3 linked regions of the Acetoanaerobium sticklandii genome follow. The protein of the gene in region 1 interacts with the protein of each later gene in a pairwise test. Links are inferred from orthologs where the notes say so. Each region holds a gene or a part of one and is shown on either strand. Other genes may lie near its edges. The genes, in order: rpe, frlD and eno.

Evidence for each region.
Region 2: the proteins of rpe (region 1) and frlD interact in binary tests that used the Escherichia coli proteins (3 or more experiments, as listed by UniProt). The link is inferred for Acetoanaerobium sticklandii from one-to-one orthologs.
Region 3: the proteins of rpe (region 1) and eno interact in binary tests that used the Escherichia coli proteins (3 or more experiments, as listed by UniProt). The link is inferred for Acetoanaerobium sticklandii from one-to-one orthologs.

What each region holds. Positions count from the first base shown.
Region 1 is NC_014614.1:1,968,664-1,976,139, forward strand. The notes cover bases 1,947-4,846. They hold rpe (ribulose-phosphate 3-epimerase), read right to left. Parts: upstream 3,775-4,846; coding sequence 3,118-3,774; downstream 1,947-3,117. Other genes in these bases: rpmB (50S ribosomal protein L28), read left to right, coding at 2,094-2,285; CLOST_RS09330 (thiamine diphosphokinase), read right to left, coding at 2,467-3,114; rsgA (ribosome small subunit-dependent GTPase A), read right to left, coding at 3,780-4,673; pknB (Stk1 family PASTA domain-containing Ser/Thr kinase), read right to left, coding at 4,695-4,846. Outside these bases: CLOST_RS09315 (DAK2 domain-containing protein), read right to left, coding at 1-1,511; CLOST_RS09320 (Asp23/Gls24 family envelope stress response protein), read right to left, coding at 1,531-1,887; more of pknB, read right to left, coding at 4,847-6,662; CLOST_RS09350 (Stp1/IreP family PP2C-type Ser/Thr phosphatase), read right to left, coding at 6,685-7,428; dual-specificity RNA methyltransferase RlmN, read right to left, coding at 7,444-7,476. UniProt on the Escherichia coli protein: Catalyzes the reversible epimerization of D-ribulose 5-phosphate to D-xylulose 5-phosphate.
Region 2 is NC_014614.1:1,354,999-1,362,513, forward strand. Bases 2,282-5,220 are described here. They hold frlD (fructoselysine 6-kinase), read left to right. Parts: upstream 2,282-3,321; coding sequence 3,322-4,119; downstream 4,120-5,220. Other genes in these bases: CLOST_RS06215 (SIS domain-containing protein), read left to right, coding at 2,282-3,206; CLOST_RS13870 (hypothetical protein), read right to left, coding at 4,191-4,352; CLOST_RS06225 (MFS transporter), read left to right, coding at 4,582-5,220. Also shown: CLOST_RS06200 (ABC transporter permease), read left to right, coding at 1-296; CLOST_RS06205 (ABC transporter permease), read left to right, coding at 297-1,124; CLOST_RS06210 (polyamine ABC transporter substrate-binding protein), read left to right, coding at 1,121-2,185; more of CLOST_RS06215, read left to right, coding at 2,211-2,281; more of CLOST_RS06225, read left to right, coding at 5,221-5,826; CLOST_RS06230 (alkaline phosphatase family protein), read left to right, coding at 5,838-7,124; CLOST_RS06235 (ABC transporter substrate-binding protein), read left to right, coding at 7,398-7,515. UniProt on the Escherichia coli protein: Catalyzes the ATP-dependent phosphorylation of fructoselysine to fructoselysine 6-phosphate. Functions in a fructoselysine degradation pathway that allows E.coli to grow on fructoselysine or psicoselysine.
Region 3 is NC_014614.1:762,024-769,587, reverse strand. What follows is about bases 1,847-4,834. They hold eno (phosphopyruvate hydratase), read right to left. Parts: upstream 3,993-4,834; coding sequence 2,700-3,992; downstream 1,847-2,699. Other genes in these bases: gpmI (2,3-bisphosphoglycerate-independent phosphoglycerate mutase), read right to left, coding at 4,019-4,834; secG (preprotein translocase subunit SecG), read right to left, coding at 2,176-2,403; CLOST_RS03495 (sodium-translocating pyrophosphatase), read right to left, coding at 1,847-2,146. Outside these bases: more of CLOST_RS03495, read right to left, coding at 107-1,846; more of gpmI, read right to left, coding at 4,835-5,542; tpiA (triose-phosphate isomerase), read right to left, coding at 5,557-6,303; CLOST_RS03470 (phosphoglycerate kinase), read right to left, coding at 6,313-7,503. UniProt on the Escherichia coli protein: Catalyzes the reversible conversion of 2-phosphoglycerate (2-PG) into phosphoenolpyruvate (PEP). It is essential for the degradation of carbohydrates via glycolysis.

The sequences.
Region 1 (7,476 bases):
AACAAGCTAATTATTTCGCTATCCTCATCTACAAGATTTTCTATAAGCATTTTTGTAACGGCACTTATTTCTTTGCCTGCAGATACAATCTTCTTTTCACCTATGCCTATTACATCGTCCTTTGATATTTCAAGCCCATCTGCGCTTGTATCTCTAACAGCAAAGGTTACCTGACCGCTTTTTACATAGCCAATAGACTCAGTCATTGAGCTTAAATTGTCTTCAAAGCTAGATTGTAAGCTCATATTCATAAGCGCTTGAAAACCTTGAGGTATTGTTTTGGTAGGAATAACTTTTATATTTTTAGTGCTAATTTCGCTAGCCTGTGTAGCAGCCATTATAATATTACTGTTATTCGGTAAAATAAAGATATCATTTGCCTTAATTTTATCTATTGCTTCTAAGAAATCTTTTGTACTAGGATTCATAGTCTGACCACCTTCTATAATATGGTCTACTCCAAAATCCTTCATTATCTTACTAAGTCCATCTCCCATAGCAACAGATATTATACCAAAGCCCTTGTTAATTTCTGCTCTGCTTGACTCTAATACAACCTCAGCTTTAGCATCCTTGTTTTGCTCTATTCTAACTTCATGCTGAAGCCTCATATTTTCAATTTTAATTCTATCTAAATCTCCATAATTTATAGCTTTTTCCATAACCTCACCTGGATTATTAGTGTGGATATGAATTTTAATTAGTCCATCATCCCCAACTACAATCAGCGAGTCTCCATAGTTTTCAATCTCTTTTTTAAAGTCTTCAGGTATTATTTTAGTGGTTTTTACCATAAATTCAGTACAGTATCCAAATTCAAGTTCACCTTCGAATATATGGATATCTTCTTCTTCGAATAATGCTGGTGCTAGCTTTTCAGACTTATCCTTTTTTACAGGTTCACCTATGAAACCACGATACAAGCCCTCAAAAAATACGACAAAGCCTTTTCCACCCGAGTCAACAACATTAGCATCCTTAAGAGCTTTTAGAAGCTCTGGCGTATGATTAAGTGAATTATTTGATGCCTCTAGCAATTCTTCTAGAAAAAATTTCATATCCATATGATTTTTATATATTTTCAAGGCTTCTTCAGCTGTTTGTCTAACTACAGTTAAAATAGTTCCTTCTACAGGCTTAATTACGGCTTTATATGCCACTTCTCTCGCAGAATCAAGTGCTAAAGCTATATCTTCAATAGTAAGCTCTTCTTTATTTTCTATAGATTTTGCGAATCCTCTTAAAAGTTGAGATAATATTACACCTGAGTTTCCTCTAGCTCCCATTAACGAGCCTTTTGTTATAGATTTTCCAATTTCTGTAATTGTACTTATATTTGAATTTTCAAGCTCTGATACAGCCGATTCAATTGTAAGCGACATATTTGTACCTGTATCTCCATCTGGAACTGGAAACACATTTAATTTATCTATCAGTGCTTTTTCATTTACAAGATTATTTGCCCCTGATAAAATCATTTCTTTTAATAAAACTGCATCTATTTTGTTCATGTGATATAAGAACCTCCTGTTACTTTTGAACTCTTACGCCTTGGACATTAATATCGATTTTACTTACCTTAAGTCCAGTTTGATTTTCTACATAATATTTAACTCTATCGATTATATTATCTGCAACTACTGATATCTTGGTTCCATATTGAATAATGACAAAGAGCTCAATACTAACAGTTTCCTCTGCAATGTCAACCTTTACTCCCTTGCTTCCATTTGGACCTTGGAGTAGCTCTACAATTCCTGTAGATTTGTTTTTTGATGCCATTCCAACAAGACCATAACATTCCATTGCCGCTTGACTTGCTATTTTAGCAACAACTTCTTTATCTATATATACATTTCCTTTTTCATTTGCTAAGATACCTGCCATTGATATACCTCCTTGTTCGCTGTGATATTATTTTATTTAGAATTTATTTATACCCTATTTTAATAAATTATCTCTTTTCAAAGTATATATGATATCAAGATTTTGTTCAAGTAAATTTAACCTTAGTACTGCTTTTTGTAGGCTCTGTATGGTATCATAATATTTGTTTTCTATTAATCATTCTGTTAAATAAGGAGGTTTTTGAAATGGCAAGAGTTTGCGAGGTATGCGGAAAAGGCAAAGTAAGCGGCAATAATGTCAGCCATTCAAATCGTCATACAAAAAGAACTTGGTCTCCAAATCTGCGTAACGTTAAGGCAGTAGTTGAGGGAACTCCAAAGACAATAAAAGTATGTACAAGATGCTTACGTTCTGGAAAAGTACAAAGAGCTGTATAACAACCAATGTACTTAAAAAAAGACTTGAATCTTTCTAATTAATTTAATTAAAAAGATTTCAAGTCTTTTTTATTGCAGATTTATATTAAGATCCCTAAATAGTCATTCTAATTAAACACCAATTTTTTAAATACATAAAATCATTGTTAAATTAATTATAGGAATCTTAATTCATACTAAATTATAATTCTGGGTTAGTTAAGATAGCAATAAGTTTCCCTATCTCTAGCTCTACTTCAGCTTCATCCTCAGATACTATGTTCGATATGCATCTAGTAGAGCCTAGCTCTAAATTATAATTATCAAGTGGATAAGCAAATCCTTTAAGCGTAATTCCATAAGCATTGTCCCCTAAAGTTATAAAGGATATGGTTCTAGCCTTCTCATTTAAAATCTTAGTTTTTCCTTTAGTAATAAGCCATGCCTTATTATTTTCATCTACAAGCTCTAGATTAAGCCCTAGTTGCTGAGCATAATATAGCATAAAAATGTTACCTAACATGTGGTCTAATCTCTCGCCTAAAAATCCCAGCATAGTAATATTTGAATAGCCCATCTCTTTTGCTAAATCTATTGCAAGTTCTGTATCAGTTTTATCTTTTTTCGCTGGAAATTTAATAAAAACTGTTTTTTGAGTTTTATAATACTCTTCAACTTCACTCTTAATTGAATCTAAATCCCCTACAATATAGTCTGGTACAATTCCCAATTCAAATAATCTGTTTGAAGCTCCATCAGCTGATATCAAAAGTTCATGCGAAGAAGCTGTTTCTTTATAAAACTCAGATGTTTTCATATTTCCATTTACAAATATACAGCATTTTTTCATAATCTATACCACTGAATTTTCTCTAAACAATTTAACAGTTTGCTTTATGTCATTACTGCCAAATATAGCAGATCCAGCAACTATTATATTTGCTCCTGCGCTTACTACTTTCTTCACATTTTCAGGGGTAATTCCTCCATCAACCTGGATATCTATATTCACGTTTTCTTTAAGACATAGTGATTTAAGCTCTTTTATTTTAGGTATCATAGATTCGATGAATTTTTGTCCCCCGAAACCTGGATTTACTGTCATAATAAGAACCATGTCTATGTCATGAATTATATGCTTTATAGTTTCTATAGGTGTAGCAGGATTAAGTGCAACACCTGCTTTTTTACCTAAGGCTTTAATCGATTGTATAGTTCTGTGAAGATGTGTGCAAGCTTCTTGATGTACTACAATAAGGTCAGCCCCAGCATCTGAAAAAGCCTCTATATATTTATCTGGATTTTCAATCATAAGATGCACATCAAAAACCATATCAATTTTGCCTTTAAGGGCATTTATAACTGGTGGTCCAATTGTAATATTAGGGACAAAATGTCCATCCATTACATCTATGTGTAAATATTCGCATCCAGCATCCTCAACAACCTTGATATCACTTAAAAGGTTCGAAAAATCTGCTGATAGAATCGATGGTGCTAATTTAATCATTGTATTTAATACCTCCGTTTTTTATCACTTCTAATTTCCTTTAATAACTGCAAGTAGCTTTCATATCGCTGATTTGGTATTTCTTTATCTAAAACAGCTTGTTTTACCTTGCATCCTGGCTCGTTTTCATGTATACATTTAAATCCAAATTTACACTCATGGTCATATTCATGAAATTCTACAAAATATTCTTTTAGCTCAACCTCGTCAATCAAGTCCAAGTTCAATGAGCTAAATCCTGGAGTGTCAGCAACTAGTGCATTCTCTTCTAGTTCAATAAGCTGAGCATACCTTGTCGTATGTCTACCCCTTTGGAGCTTCTCACTTATCTGAGATGTTTTTAAGTTTAGCTTTGGATCAATTTTATTTAAGAGACTGGATTTTCCTACACCTGAAGGGCCAGCTATTACCGTTATATTATCTTTAAACTCGTCTTTTATCTTTTGAAAATCTAAATCATGCTTTACACTTGCAGCAATAACCGTGTAACCTGCTCTTTCATAGATTTTTACATAATCTTCATATTTTCCTTCGGTATCTAAATCTACTTTATTAAAGCAAATAGTAATATCAAGTCTTTCTCTTTCTGCAAGAACTATGAATCTGTCTATTAGTGAAAGATTTGGCTCAGGGCTTTTTACAGCAAAAATCAATAGAGCCTTCGTTACATTGGCAATAGGAGGTCTGAACAAATAGCTCGACCTCTCTTTTACACTTTCAATCATGCCTTTTTTTGTCACAGGGTCCACTACCGTCATTTCTACCACATCGCCTATGACTGGGCTTATGCTATCTTTTCTAAATATACCTCTCGCTCTGCATTCATATACTTCATTATCTTCGTAATTTTTAACATAATAAAAACTCGATAGACCTTTTATAATTCTTCCTGTTTCCATCCTCCACATCTACCTCACTTTTTAAAAAGCTACTTGTTGGGTTGTATAATATTGACCATCTATATATATTTCATAGTCTTTTGTTTCGCCATTTTTACCTATTATATCCACTATTAATATTCCATTTAAGTCCGCTGGTCTAATAGTTTGGTTATATACTACAGCTCCTGTCGATAAATCCTTTATCTGAAGTGCAACTGTTTCTTTTTCAGGAAGCATGATAGCCATGCTAGTTTTAATTGTTTGAGGTTGCTCCTCTTTTTCTAGTCTATTTATTACTAGATTAATTTCACTGCCTTTTTTTGCTTCAGTATCTGCTTTTGGAATCTGCGATAATACTACTCCATCTTTTTTAGATTTATCTTCGTTATAGCTTAGTTCTCCCACTTTAAAATTTCCTATATTGGCTTTTGCATCCTCTAAGGATTTGCCAACAAGGGATGGAACCATTTCAAGTATTTCTTCTGGTCCTCTGCTAACTTTCAGCTTAATAATGCTTCTTTCCTCTACGTTTTCTCCAGCGGCTGGCGATTGCGAAAGAATAATATCTTCTTCCTGATCAGTAAATTCATACTCTACAGCCTCCTGCAGATTTTTTGACTCAAGTAATTCTAGAGCCTCTGTAAGCTTCATCCCTTCAACACTGGGTACACTTACAGTTTCAGCTAATGCTTTAGAGATGACAACTTTTATGGTCTCTCCTTCGTTTACTTTTACTCCCACAGTTGGCTCTTGTTTAGAAATAGTTCCCTCTGCGTATTTACTATTTGGTTCCTCAGATATCATTTCTACTTTAAGACCTAGCTTTGTAGCTTCTTCCTCAGCTTCTTCTAGAGTTTTTCCAAGAAGTGAAGGTGTATCTATCTTATTGGATGAGAAAATACCAAAGACATTTGAAGGTAGAAGTTCTCCTCCTGAGAATATAAATACAGTTGCTAAAAACACAAGCGAAGCTACCAAAGCTGCAATTATCGCAAAAATGGACATAGTCTTAGAATGCTTTCGTTTTGGCTTTCTATCTGCTATTTTTGATTTTTTATTTGATTTCATGTCAATTTCCTCGTCATCATAATCTTCCTCATAATCATCTGAAAAGTCCAGCTCTTGATGCCCAAAAAGTATTCTCTTAGTTTCAAAATCCTCTTCTCTTTCAATAAAATTATTTATAGGCTTCTTTTGCTCTAAACTAGAAATATCTGCAACTAGTTGCTCTACATTCTTGTATCTTCTATCTACATTACGTTGAGTCATTTTCAAAATAAGATTCTGAGCATCCTGTGACACGTTTGCAAAATCTTCTTCACCTAGCTCAACCTTACTGTGGATATGCTTCAGAGCAACATTTACAGGTGTTTCTCCGCTAAATGGAAGCTTTCCTGTAAGAAGTTCATATAGGACTATTCCAAGTGAATATATATCACTTCTCTCATCCATATATCCCCCTCTTGCCTGCTCCGGAGAAAAATAATGAACTGAGCCCATAACTGCCCCTACACTGGTAATTGTAGAGCTATTTACAGCCTTTGCAATTCCAAAATCTCCTACTTTAACCATATTGTCTTTAGTTATCATAATATTGTGTGGCTTGATATCTCTGTGGATAATTTTCTTACTATGAGCTTCTGATAAAGCTAAGGCTATCTGTTTTACGATATTAATAGCTCTTTGTTCATCTAAAGCTCCTTCTTTTTTAATGAGCTCTTTTAAATTTATTCCATCAACATACTCCATTACTATGTAAGATATGCCATTGTCCTGACCTACATCATATACATTTATAATATTAGGATGATTAAGGCTTGCTGCAGCCTGAGCTTCATTTTTGAATTTGTTAACAAATTCTTCGTCAGTTGAAAACTCATCCTTTAAAATTTTTACTGCAACTATACGATTTAGTATCTGGCATCTAGCGGTATAAACATTTGCCATCCCGCCTTCTCCTATTTTTTCCATCAGCTGATATCTATTTCCTAAAACTTTATTATTCACTGTTTCACCATCTTTCACGATATTATAGGATAACACAAACTATTGTTATATTATCTTTTCCACCCTTTTTATTAGCTAATTCCACAAGACTGTCACAACAATTTTGTGGATTGATGCAGGTTCTTAAAATATTTTGAATCTCAGAATCATCGACCATATTGGTTAGTCCATCACTGCATAGGATAACTATATCTTTTTTCTGAAGCTCTTTATGATAAAAATCTACTCTTACACTTTTGTCGGTTCCTACAGCTCTAGTGATTACATTTTTTTGAGGATGAGTTCTTGCATCTTCGGGCTTTATTACTCCTTGCTTAACCAATTCCTGTACATATGAATTGTCAACAGTGAGCTGATGCAAGGTATCCTCTCTAAACACATAAGCCCTACTATCTCCAACATTAGCTACAATTAAGTTATTTGAATTTATAATAGCTGCTATTAGGGTAGTTCCCATACCAGCAAATTGATCTTCTTTATTGGCCTTTTCATAAACGAGCTTGTTTGTTTCATAAAAAGCTCTTGATAGCATTATTTTTAAATCTCCTACGCCCTCGGCATTATCTTCTAAATGTCTAAAAACGTAGGTTTTTAATTTATCAATAGCCATTTTACTGGCTACTTCCCCCTTGTTATGGCCACCCATTCCATCAGCCACAGCAAAAAAACCAGTCTCCTCACCTTGGATTATAAGAGTTTCTGCATGACAATAATCTTCGTTAGTAGGTCTTTTCATTCCACAGTCAGTTATAAAAGAAAAATCCAAGTTTATCACCCTTTTCTAATCAACAATGCTTCGTCTTAGCTGGCCACA
Region 2 (7,515 bases), 610 kb from region 1 along the record:
ATTTAGGTGCCTCAAGAATAACTACTTTTATCAAAATAACACTTCCTCTTACTTTTCCTGGAATAATATCATCAATCATTCTTGTATTTATTCCATCACTTGGTATATACACAGTTACAGATATGTTGGGTGGAGGCAAAGTTTTATACATAGGAAATATAATAAAAAATCAATTCGGAGCAATAAGAAATTGGCCTCTTGGTGCTGCTTTATCTGTATTATTAATTGTTATAACAGGGCTTCTTATATTTATATATACAAGATTTGCAAAGATTGAGGATATGGAGGTGCTGTAAGTGAGTAATTCTAAACTTCGAAAAAAAAATAACCTATCTAATTTAATAGGAATGATTTACTCCTTAGCAATATATACAGTGCTATATATACCAGTTCTTGTAATGATGATTTTTTCTTTTAACAATCAAAGATATAACTATTATTGGAATGGTTTTACTACTCAATGGTACGCTAAGCTTTTTACAAATTCTACGGTAATTGGAAGCTTATGGTATTCAGTAATAATTGCTGTTTTGGCTACTTTAATATCCGTTACCATAGGCACAATTGGCGCACTTGGATTAAGAAAATATGAATTTAAAGGGAGAAAAGCAATTAATAACATGCTCTATATACCTATAATAGTTCCTGAAATAGTTATGGCTGTTGCTCTTCTTATTGTATTCATGAAAGTTGGATTTGCTCTTGGTATGGGAAGTATACTTATTGGTCATTGCACATTTTGTATACCCTATGCAGTTGTAACCATAAAAGGCAGGATAAGTGGAGATGATTATAGTTTAGAAGAAGCATCGATGGATTTAGGTGCTAGTAGAATTCAAACATTTATTAATGTGACTCTTCCTTCTATTTTTCCAGGAGTCATAAGTGCAGCGTTTTTATCTTTCACATTATCAATAGATGATGTTGTAATGAGCAATATGCTTTCAGGCGCTAAGAATTCAACTCTCCCGGTTCTAATTCTATCAATGAATAAATCAGGGGTTACTCCAGATATTAATGCACTAACCACAATCATGATTCTTATCATTGTAATAGCAATGATTTTGAATAATAAAATTAATAATGCGTTAAAAAAACGCAGAAAAGTGGAGGGAATACTATGAAAAAAGCTTTTTTAATTTTTTTGACTGTGATTTTAGTTTCTAGTGCGTTTGTAGGTTGTAAAAGCAGCACTTCAAGTTCAGACAATGAGGATAACCAAACAGCTTCAAGCAAAGAATTAAATATTTACATGTGGCAGCAATATATATCAGATGATTTAATTGCAAAATTTGAAAAGGACAATAATGTAAAAATTAATCTCTCATACATGAGTGACAATGCAGATGCAATAACCAAATTAACTGCAGGTGGAGGTCAAGAATACGACCTTATAATGACTTGTGACGCTTATATGGAATCTCTCGTAAAGGGTGGGTATGTAGAAAAGCTTAACTTTGATAATATCCCTAATGCTTCAAATATTAACGAATCTTACTGGACAGCTAAAGAATATTGCGTTCCTTACCTTATGAATTATATTTATGTTGTTTACAATAAAGATACATCTCCAATCGAAATTAAAAGCTATAATGATTTAATCAATCCAGCCTTAAAAGGACAAATTGCAACTATCGATGGAGCTAGAAATCTGTTCCCTATAGCTCTCGTTGCTCTTGGATACGACCCAAACTCTACAAATGAAAACGAAATTGCTGAGGCATATGAGTGGCTAGTAAAGTATAATGAAAACGTTGTAGCATATGGAAATGCTGAGCAAAATCTTACAAATGGTACTGCCTCTGTAGCTTTTACTTATGATGGAAACGCTTCATGGGCAATGGCTGAATTAGGGGATAAAAATAATCTTGTTATAGCTGATTTTGATAAAGATCCTGTTCAACTTGGATTTGATCTTTATGTAATACCAAAAGGGGCAAAGCATGTGGATCTTGCTGAGAAGTTTTTAAACTATATTACAAATCCTGAAGTAATGGCACAAAACCTTATAGAATATCCGTATTCATGTCCTAACGATGCAGCTGTTGAGGTGGCTTCTGATACTTATAAGAACGATCCTGCAAGAAATTTTGATTATAAGCAAAACGTTTTTTTCCAAAAAGATGTTGGAGAAGCAATGACAATTTATAATGATTATTATCAAAAATTAAAAGTTGGAGAATAATTTAATTTGTTAGGAGAACAATATAATGCTAAAATTTGACGAGAAAAACGAGTTAAACAGTGTAAATGGAGCTTTGGCAATTAGATTAGAACTTGAGAAAATAGTTGATGAAATATGTAATGAAGGATATAAGAATATATGCTGGCTAGGAATAGGCGGAACCTATGCATCTTGTTTACAAGCTGAGGTACATATGAAAGAGTATTCCGCCTTAAACTTTTTTGTTGAAAATGCTGCTGAGTATATTCATACAGGTAATAAAAAAGTTGGTAAAGGTACCATTGTAATTATATCTTCTGTAACTGGAAGCACATCAGAAATGGTTGATGGAGTGATTAAAGCCAAGAATGCAGGTGCAAAAGTGATAGGGTTTGTTGATTATCCTGATACTAAACTTGCTAAATTGTCTGACTATCTGATTTCATATCCTAAAAATGAACAGCTTAAATTTTTTATGACTGCTGATAGATTTATGTATAATGCTGGCGAATTTGATGAGTATTATGAACTCTATCATGAGCTCGATGAACATCTGGCGCAATGCCTAGTTCAAGTGGAAAAATCAGCTGATGAGCTAGGTGAACTCATAGCTAAAAAGCATATGAATGATAAAATACATTATTTTGTAGGTGCTGGTAATCAGTATGGGGCAACTTATTCATACGCAATGTGCTATTGGGAAGAACAGCACTGGATAAGAACAAAATCCATTCATAGTGCAGAATTTTTTCACGGTATGTTTGAAATAATAGACAGAGATACAGCAGTTACAGTATTTATAGGCGAAGACTCTCAAAGAAAACTCAGTGAAAGAGTTGCGAACTTTTTGCCAAGAATTTGTGCTAATTACAATATTATTGATACAAAAGATTATGAATTAAAAGGGATTAGTGAAAAATTTAGAGGTCATCTATCTCATCTTCTGATGAGAGTAATAACTTCAAGAATAGATGTCCATTTAGAAAAATTAAACTGTCATCCTATGGAAATTAGAAGATATTACAGACAACTTGATTATTAATAACTTCTAATTCTTACTTATAACAGTCTGCTTCTCAAGCTTGAGGCAGTCTGTTTTTTTCGAAAATTTAAGAAATAAAATATAATAAAATAAATATAAAAAGGTAGAGATTAAAATGAATAAAAAGATATACATTGCTACTGTAGGTGATAACTGTATTGATTTGTATGATAATACAGGAGAATTTTTTCCTGGAGGAAATCCAGTTAATGTTGCAGTATATATAAAAAGAATGCAAGGTAATTCTTCCTATACAGGTGTTGTTGGTACTGATAAGTTTGGAAGGTTCATGGTTGATTCTCTCTCAAAAAAAGGGGTAGATATATCTCATTTAAAAGTACTTCCTGGAAATACCGCTGTTACTCATGTAGAAATAAAAAATGGTGATAGAATACTGGGTGATTATGACGAAGGAGTAATGGCTGATTTCAAATTATCAAACAAAGATATTGACTTTTTATGTAGTCATGATTTAGTTGTGTCAGGTATATGGGGAATGATTGAATCAGATTTATATAAGCTTAAAGCAAAAAACGTACCCATAGCTTTCGATTTTGCAGATAAAATCAACCATCAAATATCTAGAATAGCACTGCCATGGGTTGATTATGCTTTTTTTTCTGACGATTTTAGCAAAGATGAGGATATAAAGAATGCAATGAAAAATATTAAAAAAATTGGTCCTAAAATAGTCATCTTTACAAGGGGAACTAAAGGAAGCATTGCATATGATGGAAACAATTTTTTCGAATTTGGGATCTTTGATTGTAAAGTTATAGACAGTATGGGAGCGGGAGACAGTTATATCGCTGGTTTTCTTATGAGTCTTCTAAACGGCGTGTCTATAGAAGGTTGCATGAAAAACGGAGCGCTTAGCAGTAGTATTACTTTAGGTTACAAAGGCGCTTGGTGATTTAACATAAATTAATGTGTCAATTATATATAATAGGATAATAATTATAATATAAAATTTGTATCCTTCAATTAAAATCCCGCGGTGATTACAAAATCCGCACCTGACCAATCATCAATATAATCAATTTCTATATATTTGACATATTTTTCATCTTCTTTACTGATAATAAAAAACAAACCATCTATATCATATAAGCTATCATCATTTTGCTGTTCATCCTGAACTAACACATATGTTATTCCTGCTCAAGTCATAACCTTAGGCATAATACGATGTATTTTATTAGAGTATAATTTTATAAGTATATTTTTTGCCTTTTCAGTAATAATAATATTCATGATATCCATCCTTACTTTCTTTTAATTATCGTATATGTTTTATTTAAAATACTCATTATTATATACTAGTTTAAATCTATATATATAAATTATAAAGCTAATATTTTATAGGAGGTTAGGGATGAAGCTAACTATACAAGAGAAATCATGGATACTGTATGATTGTGGTAACTCTGCTTATTCTATGGCGGTTACTACATCCCTTTTACCTATAGTTTTTGGTATGTTTGATAATGTTAGTAGCAGTATGGATTTAGGTTATTTCAATTCAATTGCAAGCATAATTATTGCTATTCTTAGTCCTATACTTGGGACAATAGCCGATTACAAGGATACAAAGAAACGATTTTTTATTTTCTTTGCATTATTGGGTCTGCTCACTACAACTTCTCTAGCATTTGTATCTCCCGAGAATGGAAACTGGCAGATTTTAGTATTATTTTATATTTTGTCTGCTATTGGATTTTCTGGTGCAAATGTTTTTTATGATTCGTTTTTAGTCGATGTTACTTTAGATGAACGTATGGATAAAGTGTCGACAAGAGGCTATGCATTTGGTTATATAGCTAGTATTATACCTTTTGGAATTAGTCTTGGTTTTATATATTTTTTAGGAATGGACAAAGTAATTGGTTATCAGCTAGGCTTTATAATTACCTCTTTATGGTGGGGACTACTAACATTACCCATTATAAAAAACGTACATCAGCTTCATTTCATAAATCCAGAACCAAGACCAGTTCAAAATAGTTTTATCAGACTTAAATCAACATTTATCAATATCAAGAAATACAAAACTGTTGCTATTTTTTTAATAGCATACTTTTTTTACATAGATGGAGTTGATACAATCATTAAAATGGTAGTACCTTATGCTACATCTATTTTAGGGAGTGACTCACTCGACACCTTTACTCTACTTGGAATATTACTAGTAATCCAAATTATAGCATTTCCATGTGCTATAATTTACGGTAACCTAGCAAAGAAATATTCTGCTAGATTAATGATAATCATAGGTATAATAACTTATATTATTTCCTGTATTTCAGCATTTTATATTACTTATACATGGCATATTTTCGTACTTGGAGCATTAATAGGTTCTGCTCAAGGTGGAATCCAAGCTCTAAGTAGATCTTATTACGCAAAAATTATCCCTAAGCAAAATTCCAATGAATTCTTTGGATTTTATAATATTTTTGGAAAATTTTCTGCAATAATAGGACCAGCCGTAATGGCATTTTCAACTACACTTACTGGTAATGCTAGGTATAGTATTCTATCTATTATTCCTCTGTTCATTATTGGTTTGTTAGTTCTTATAACTTTACCTAAAGAGCATATAGTAAGAGATATCGTATAGGAGGAGCTCAGATGGAAGATTTTAGTTCTAAGCGAGCAAAGCATGTTATTGTAATTTCTTATGATGCTTTTTCTGAAGATAATTGGGATTTTGCCAGTTCACTTCCAAATTTATCACTATTAATATCAAAAGGAGTTTATTCAAATGATTTAATTAGCATTTATCCTAGTTTAACATATGTAGTACATTCTACATTAGTAACTGGAGTATATCCTGATAGACATGAAATTGTACACAACAATCCTTTTCAGCCATTTATCTCCGAAAAAAATCAGGAGTGGTTTTGGTATAGAAAAGATATCAATGCTACGACTATCTATGATGCTGCGAAAGAAGCAAATTTAACTACATCCGCAATATTGTGGCCTGTAACTGGCAAAGCTAAGATAGATTATAATTTACCTGAAGTAGTTGCAATAAACGGTGAAAATCAAGCTTTTAAAATTTTAAAAAATGGAAGCCCATTTTTCTGTGCAAAACTCAGCCTAAAGTATGGAAAAGTTTTGGATGGAGTAAATCAGCCAAATTTAGATGATTTTTCGACTTTGTGTGCAGTCGATACAATAAAATCGAAAAAACCTAATCTACTTTTACTTCACCTTATCGATTTAGATGATACTAAGCATAACTTCGGTACAAAAGGAACCGAAGTTAATAATGCAATGCTGCGTATGGATAAAAGGTTAGGGAGCATTATAAAAGCAGTAGATGAAGCTGGAATTAAAAAAGACACCGCTTTTATGGTTATTGGCGACCATGGCCATATTGATATTCAATATAAAGTGCATCTAAACAATATATTGAAAGAAATGGGTCTAATCTATGAGGATCGGAAAACCATGAAATGGAGAGCATATTTTCAATGCAATGGCGGCTCAGCTTATCTCCATATCAAAAAAGACGATCAAGAAGCAGAAAGGCTAACTTTAAATAAAATAAAAGAGATTTTATCAGTTGGAAAATACGGTATTGAAGATTTATACGATAGAACTGACTTAGATAAGCTTCATATTCATAAAAGTATTAAATATATGGTTGAAGCAAAACGAGGATATTGCTTTGATGAATCAATATCTAATACAACTATTGAAGACTTAGAGTCACAAAGAAAAAAATATTCTACTCATGGCTATAGAGAAAATAAAGATAATTATAAATGCAACTTGTTAATATCAGGGGAAATGATTAAAAATAATACTTCCTTAGAAAATCTAGCTATGGTTGATATAGCGCCAACTATAGCTAGATTGCTAGGAATTAGCTTTCCTAATTGCGATGGAAAACCAATAGAAATTTAGTTTACTCCTTTTGTAATTTATATATTAGATTATATATTATTTTCGAGACTATTCCTTATTAAATATTGGATGGTCTCTTTTTTGGTTTTAAAATAATAAATTGGGTAATTATTGGAATGAGAACGTTTTCAAAGCTTAATATTTTTTGAATACTTAGAATAAAAAAATATCTCTTGACTTTAAAAAATTAATAGTAGTAAAATGTACATATACATATCAGGAAACGTTTCCAGAAACGATTCCTGTTGTAAAAAACATACAGGAGGGAAAAGTATGAAAAAATTATTATCCGTTTTATTATTGACAGCTATGACATTTTCTCTAGCAGCTTGTGGTTCCACAAATGAACCTGCTGAATCAGCAGATTCCGGAGAAGGCAAGAGTACCGGCT
Region 3 (7,564 bases), 1.2 Mb from region 1 along the record:
ATTGTGATTTATTCTACCACGATTTTAGAGGATGTCAACAAATAAAATTAATTTATATAAAAAAAAGAACTATATTCGCTATGAATATAGTTCTTAAATTTATTTATTATTTTCCAAATAGTCCAAGAAGCATTCCACCGTACTGAACAAATACTGGTGCAAACACTAGAGAAACTATAGTCATAAGTTTGATTAGGATATTGATAGAAGGTCCAGATGTATCTTTGAATGGATCTCCAACTGTATCTCCAACAACTGCTGCCTTATGAGCTTCTGAACCTTTTCCGCCATGAGCTCCAGATTCAATGTATTTTTTAGCATTATCCCAAGCTCCGCCGGCATTTGCCATCATGATAGCAAGTAAAACTCCAGTTACAAGAGCTCCTCCAAGAAGACCTCCTAGAGCCTCAGTTCCAAGTAAAAGTCCAATAGCAATAGGTGATAATACAGCCATAACTCCAGGAACAATCATTTGCTTAAGAGCTGCTGCTGTAGAGATATCTACGCATCTTGCATAATCAGGCTTACCAGTTCCCTCCATGATACCAGGGATAGTTTTAAACTGTCTTCTAACTTCTTCAATCATATCGAATGCAGCTTTACCAACTGCTTCCATTGTCATAGCTGAGAATAGGAATGGTAGCATTCCACCTATAAACATTCCCGCAATAACCTCTGGGTTAGTTAAGCTGATTGATGATAATCCAGTAGCTGCTGTGTAAGATGCAAATAGAGCAAGTGCAGTAAGAGCTGCTGATCCAATTGCAAAACCTTTACCAATAGCAGCAGTTGTGTTACCAACTGAGTCAAGTTTGTCAGTGATTGCTCTAACTTCTTTTGGAAGCTCGCACATCTCTGCAATACCACCTGCGTTATCCGCAATAGGTCCATAAGCATCTACCGCTACTGTCATACCAGTAGTTGCAAGCATACCTACAGCTGCAAGAGCTATTCCGTATAGTCCTCCAGCCATGTAAGCACCTAAAATACCAATAGATATAATGATAAGTGGCCACATTGTTGATTCCATACCAACAGCAAGACCTGAAATTATAGTAGTTGCTGGTCCAGTTTCAGACTGATCAGCAATTTTCTTAACATGTTTAAAATCTGCAGAAGTATAAATTTCTGTAATTTGTCCGATAATAGTTCCCACTACTAGACCAATGATGATAGCCCAAAAACCTGAAAGGTTTCCTAAGAACATATTAGAAAGGAAGAACGATGCTAAAACTGTAATTCCTCCAGCTACATAAGTACCCATTTTAAGAGCTTTATGTGGATCTGAATTGTCATCTCCTTTTACGAAGAAAGTTCCGATGATAGATCCGACTATACCAACTGCAGAAACTGCAAGAGGGAAAATAGCTCCTAAAACTCCATATGATTCTCCAGAGTTTGATACAGCAAGTATACCAAGTGTCATAGCTGCGATTAATGATCCAACATATGACTCAAAAAGGTCAGCTCCCATACCAGCTACGTCTCCAACATTATCTCCAACGTTATCAGCGATAACTGCAGGGTTTCTTGGATCGTCTTCTGGAATTCCAGCTTCAACTTTACCAACTAAGTCCGCTCCAACGTCTGCTGCCTTAGTATAGATACCTCCACCAACACGTCCAAAAAGTGCAAGTGAAGATGCTCCTAGTCCAAATCCAGTAAGTATATTAGTTGCTGCAGCAGAGTCATATCCCATGCTTGTTAGTATCATATAAAGTACACTTACTCCAAAGATACCAAGACCAACAACAGACATACCCATAACAGCTCCGCCTGAAAAAGCAATTGAAAGTGCTTTATTCATTCCACCTTCTCTAGCTGCATTTGCTGTTCTTACGTTAGCTTTTGTTGCAACTTGCATTCCAAAAAATCCTGCAAGTGTAGAAAAAGCAGCTCCAACTAAGAAACAAACTGCTGTAAGTATATTGATACCAATTGCTAAAACTACGAATAATACCGCGATAAAAATTGCTAATACCTTGTACTCTCTAGTTAAGAAAGCCATCGCACCTTCATGGATGTAAGTAGAGATTTCTTTCATTCTTTCAGTTCCAACATCAACTTTGTTGATTTTAGAAGAAAGAACGAATGCAAATACAAGGGCTAGTACTCCAATAATTGGAGCCCATATTAAGTTTTGCATTTCGATAATACCTCCTAATAATATTGTTTTTACTGTAGTGCTACTAATACGATTGCTAATACTATGAACAATACTGCACACGCTGCTGTTATTTTTCTAAAAATAACATCCATACCTCTTGCCTTGTTTCCCATAAGCTGCTCTGCTCCTCCAGTTATAGCCCCAGAGAAACCTGCGCTTCTTCCTGATTGGAGAAGTACACTAGCAATTAGACCTAAGCTTACAATAATCTCCACAACCATTAGAAATGTTTTCATATTAAGCACCTCCTTATGCATATAAATGCTAATCATACCTACATATTTTAACATAGTGATAAGTATAAAGCAATAAATAAGATTATATGTAATGCAAAATTAATTATATTTGTCAATGGCAAATTTTGGATATTGTTTTTAAGTATTTAGACAAAACAACGAGAGCTGTATAAGCCCTCGCTATTTTTATTTTAATGCAGTTTTTAACATGTTTTAAATGCTTCATACTTACTTATAATTATTTGCTTATTATTTAAAAAACATAATCAGATTTAAAGTTTAGTCCTAAAATCTAACTATCTTTTTTTAATGTTATAAAATGCATTCATGCCTGCATACTGAGAAACTTCGCCTATCATTTCTTCTATTCTAATTAATTGGTTGTATTTAGCTACTCTATCAGTTCTAGATGGAGCACCAGTTTTGATTTGTCCAGCATTTACCGCTACAACTAAATCAGCTATAGTTGTGTCTTCTGTTTCTCCAGAACGGTGAGAAATGATAGCAGTGTAACCTGCTCTTTTAGCCATTTCTATAGCATCTAGAGTCTCTGTTATAGTACCTATTTGGTTTAGCTTAATTAGAATTGAATTTGCTATACCTTTTTGAATTCCCTCTTCTAGCTTAGCTGTATTTGTTACAAATAAGTCATCCCCAACGATTTGAATCTTATCTCCAAGTCTTTCAGTCATAAGCTTGAAGCCGTCCCAATCATTTTCATCTAGTCCATCTTCGATAGAAATAATAGGATATTTAGATACTAAATCTTCATAGAAAGCAACCATTTCTTCTGATGTAAGCTCTTTGCCTTCTCCAGCAAGAACGTATTTTTTCTTATCAGCACTATAGAATGATGAAGCAGCAGCATCCATAGCTATTTTAACTTCATCTCCTGGCTTATATCCAGCTTTTTCTATAGCTTCTACTATAGCCATTAAAGCTTCTTCATTTGAACCAAGGTTTGGTGCAAATCCACCTTCATCACCTACTGCAGTATTTAACCCTTTACCTTTTAATACAGATTTTAGTGAATGGAAAATCTCTGCTCCCATTCTAAGCGCTTCAGCCCATGAGTCTGCTCCTACAGGCATAACCATAAACTCTTGAATATCTACGTTATTATCCGCATGCTCTCCGCCGTTTATGATGTTCATCATAGGAGTAGGAAGAACCTTTGCATTTACTCCTCCTAAATATTGGAATAAAGGCATTCCTAGTTCTTCAGCTGCTGCTTTAACAACTGCCATAGAAACTCCAAGAATAGCGTTAGCTCCTAATTTACCTTTATTATCAGTTCCATCTAGTTCGATTAGCATTTGGTCAATTCCAACTTGGTCAAATACATTCATGCCTATTAGCTCTGGAGCTATGATTTCATTTACGTTATCAACTGCATTAAGTACTCCTTTGCCTAAATAACGAGACTTGTCTCCATCTCTTAATTCTACAGCTTCATAGATACCTGTTGATGCTCCAGATGGAACTGCAGCTCTACCCATTTCTCCTGACTCTAATACTACCTCTACTTCTACAGTTGGATTTCCTCTTGAATCTAGAATTTCTCTTGCAAATACATCAGATATAAACATTTTGTTTCCTCCTTGGTTTATTATAATTATTTTATTAGTAGACTTATACCCGTCATTTGTTCTGGCTTTTCAAGTCCCATTACTTCTAAAATTGTAGGTGCAAAATCGCACAGTCTTCCGCCATCTCTTAATTTTATATTTTTATTTACATCATCAACCATAACAAAAGGAACTTTATTTGTAGTGTGCGCTGTAAATGGTCCACCAAGATCATCAAACATCTGCTCTGCATTACCATGGTCTGCTGTTATAAAAGCAACTCCACCTAGACTTTTTATCTTATCTAGTACTTTTCCTAGACATATATCTACAGTTTCTACTGCTTTAACTGCTGCTTCAAATACTCCAGTATGTCCTACCATGTCAGGATTTGCAAAGTTTAGAACAATTAAATCCTTAGGATTAGTTTCTAAATCGTTAATTAGCCTATCTGTTACTTCATACGCTGACATTTCAGGTTTTAAGTCATAGGTTGCAACTTTTGGAGAAGGTACTAATATACGCTCTTCATTGGTATAGGCCTCTTCTCTTCCTCCATTGAAGAAAAATGTAACGTGGGCATATTTTTCTGTTTCTGCTATACGAAGCTGAGTTTTTCCTTTAGATGCTATATATTCTCCTAGAGTATTGTCTAAAGTTTGAGGAGTATAAGCTACTATTACATTAGGCATAGTTTTGTCATACTGAGTCATGGTGACATATGTCGTTTCGAAATATTCTCTTTCAAACCCATCAAAGTCTCTATCCACAATAGCTCTAGTAAGCTCTCTCGCTCTATCTGGTCTAAAATTAAAGAATATAACTGAGTCATGAGCAGAAAGCGTAGTCAGTCCTTCTCCAATTACTGTAGGAAGCACAAACTCATCTGTCACATTCTCATGGTATGAAGCCTCAATGCATGAAAGTGCTGAATCTGCTTTTGGAGCATCTGCCTTTACTATAGCATCATAGGCTAGCTTTACTCTGTCCCATCTTTTGTCTCTGTCCATGGCATAGTATCTGCCACTTACAGTTAGAATTTTTCCAATGCCATGAGTTTTCATAAAGTTTTCTAGCTGCACGATATAGTCTTTTCCACTTTGCGGTGGCGTATCTCTTCCGTCCATAAAAGCATGCACATAGACATCCTTTACACCTTGTTGCTTTGCCATAAGAAGCAAGCCCTCAATATGTGAATTGTGAGAATGCACTCCTCCATCTGATAAAAGGCCCATAAGATGAAGTGCTCTTCCTTCTTTTTTAGCATTTTCCATAGCCTCTAGCAAGGCTGGATTTGTAAAAAGTGAGCCTTCTCTAATTTCTTTCGTTATTCTTGTTAATTCTTGATATACAATTCTTCCTGCACCTATGTTTAGGTGCCCAACTTCAGAATTTCCCATCTGTCCATCTGGCAATCCTACATCTTCTCCACTTGCACCTATAAGTGTATGTGAATAATTTTGAAATATAGAATCAAATACTGGAGTATTGGCATGCTTTACAGCATTGCCTCTATCTGTAGGCAGATATCCAAAGCCATCTAGAATTATAAGCGCTACGGGTTTTCTCATATAGATTTCTCCTCTTAAAAATTGACTAAAGCAGTAAAATCAGAGGCTTCTAATGAGGCTCCTCCCACAAGTGCTCCGTCAATATCACTTTCATTCATAATCTCTTCAACATTCGAAGGCTTAACACTGCCTCCATACTGAATACGAACTTCCTCAGATACTTCCTCAGAGTACATGTCTTTTACAACCTCTCTGATATAAGCAATTACTTCGTTTGCATCTTGGCTAGATGCAGTTTTTCCTGTACCTATAGCCCAAATAGGCTCATAGGCTATGACAAGAGATGAGACCTGCTCATTAGTAAGTCCTTCTAGGCCTTTCATCGTTTGGTCTTTTACTATTTCTTTAGTTTTTTCTGCTTCTCTTTCCTCTAAAGACTCTCCTACGCACATGATTGGAGTTATATCATAAGCTAAAGCCTTTTTTACTTTTTTATTGACAGTTTCATCTGTCTCATTAAAATACTGTCTTCTCTCTGAATGTCCTATTATTACATAATCTACCATTAGTTCTTTTAGCATAGCTGCTGATATTTCACCAGTAAAAGCTCCTTTTTCCTCATAATGCATGTTTTGAGCTCCTACTTTGATGTTCGTATCCTTTACTGCTTGTTTTATATCCTTTAGCTGTGTAAATGGAGCGCAAATAACTGTCTCTACATCCGTTCCAGCAACCTCAGCTTTAATTTTTTCTACAAACTCAAGCGCCTCGGCTATTGTTTTATGCATTTTCCAATTTCCAGCTATTATAGGTTTTCTCATTTTTGCCTCCTATTTGCTTTCAAGTACATCTATACCAGGAAGAATTTTACCCTCTAAAAACTCTAGAGATGCTCCTCCGCCTGTTGAGATATGAGTCATTTTATCAGCGAATCCAAGCTGTTCAACTGCTGCAGCCGAGTCTCCTCCACCTATAATTGATACAGCATCTGTATTTGCAATTATTTCTGCTAAGGATTTTGTTCCTACAGCAAATTTAGGCATTTCAAATACGCCCATAGGTCCATTCCAAATTACTGTTTTAGCTTGTTTTATTTCATCTTCAAAAAGCTTGATAGTTTTAGGTCCAATATCTAGTCCCATGAAGCCTTCTGGAATTTCTTCTGTATCAGTGGCAAACGATTCACTAGTTTCATTAAATTCCTTTGCAACCATGTGGTCAATAGGAAGAAGCAATTTTATGCCTTTTTGCTTTGCTTTTTCTAATAAATCCTTTGCAAGCTCTACTTTGTCATCTTCTACTCTTGAGCTTCCAACTGGAACGTTTAGAGCTTTCTTGAAGGTATATGCCATAGCTCCGCCTATAATAAGCGTATCTACTTTGTCCATCATATTTTCTATTACAGAAATTTTATCTGAAACCTTTGCTCCTCCAAGTATTGCTACAAAAGGTCTTTCTGGAGCTTCAAGCGCTTTTCCCATGATTGAAATTTCTTTTTCTATTAAAAATCCCATAGCTGAAGGAAGATAGTTTGCTATTCCAGCTGTTGACGAGTGAGCTCTATGAGCAGTACCAAATGCATCGTTTACAAATACATCAGCAAGTGATGCTAGTTCTTTTGCAAAGTCTAAATCATTTTTTGTCTCGCCTTTTACAAATCTAACATTTTCAAGAAGTACAATATCGCCTTCGTTCATAGATGCAGTAAGTGCTTTTGCATTTTCGCCAACTACAGCTTCATCTTGTGCCAATTTTACTTCCTTGCCAGTAAGCTCGCTTAATCTTTTTGCTACTGGAGCTAGTGAAAACTCAGGCTCATATTTTTTATCAGGTCTGCCTAGGTGAGACATAAGTATAACCTTTGCTTTATTTTCAGTAAGATAGTTTATAGTTTCTAGTGCTCCTTTAATTCTTCTATCATCAGTAATTTCACCGTTTTTCATAGGTACATTAAAATCACATCTAACTATTACCTTTTTACCTTTTACATCTATATCATTTACAGCCTTTTTATTTAGCATTGACACTGATTTTCTCTCCCTTCAAAAAAGCCCAGCCCCTTTCGGGAACCTGGGCTTATGT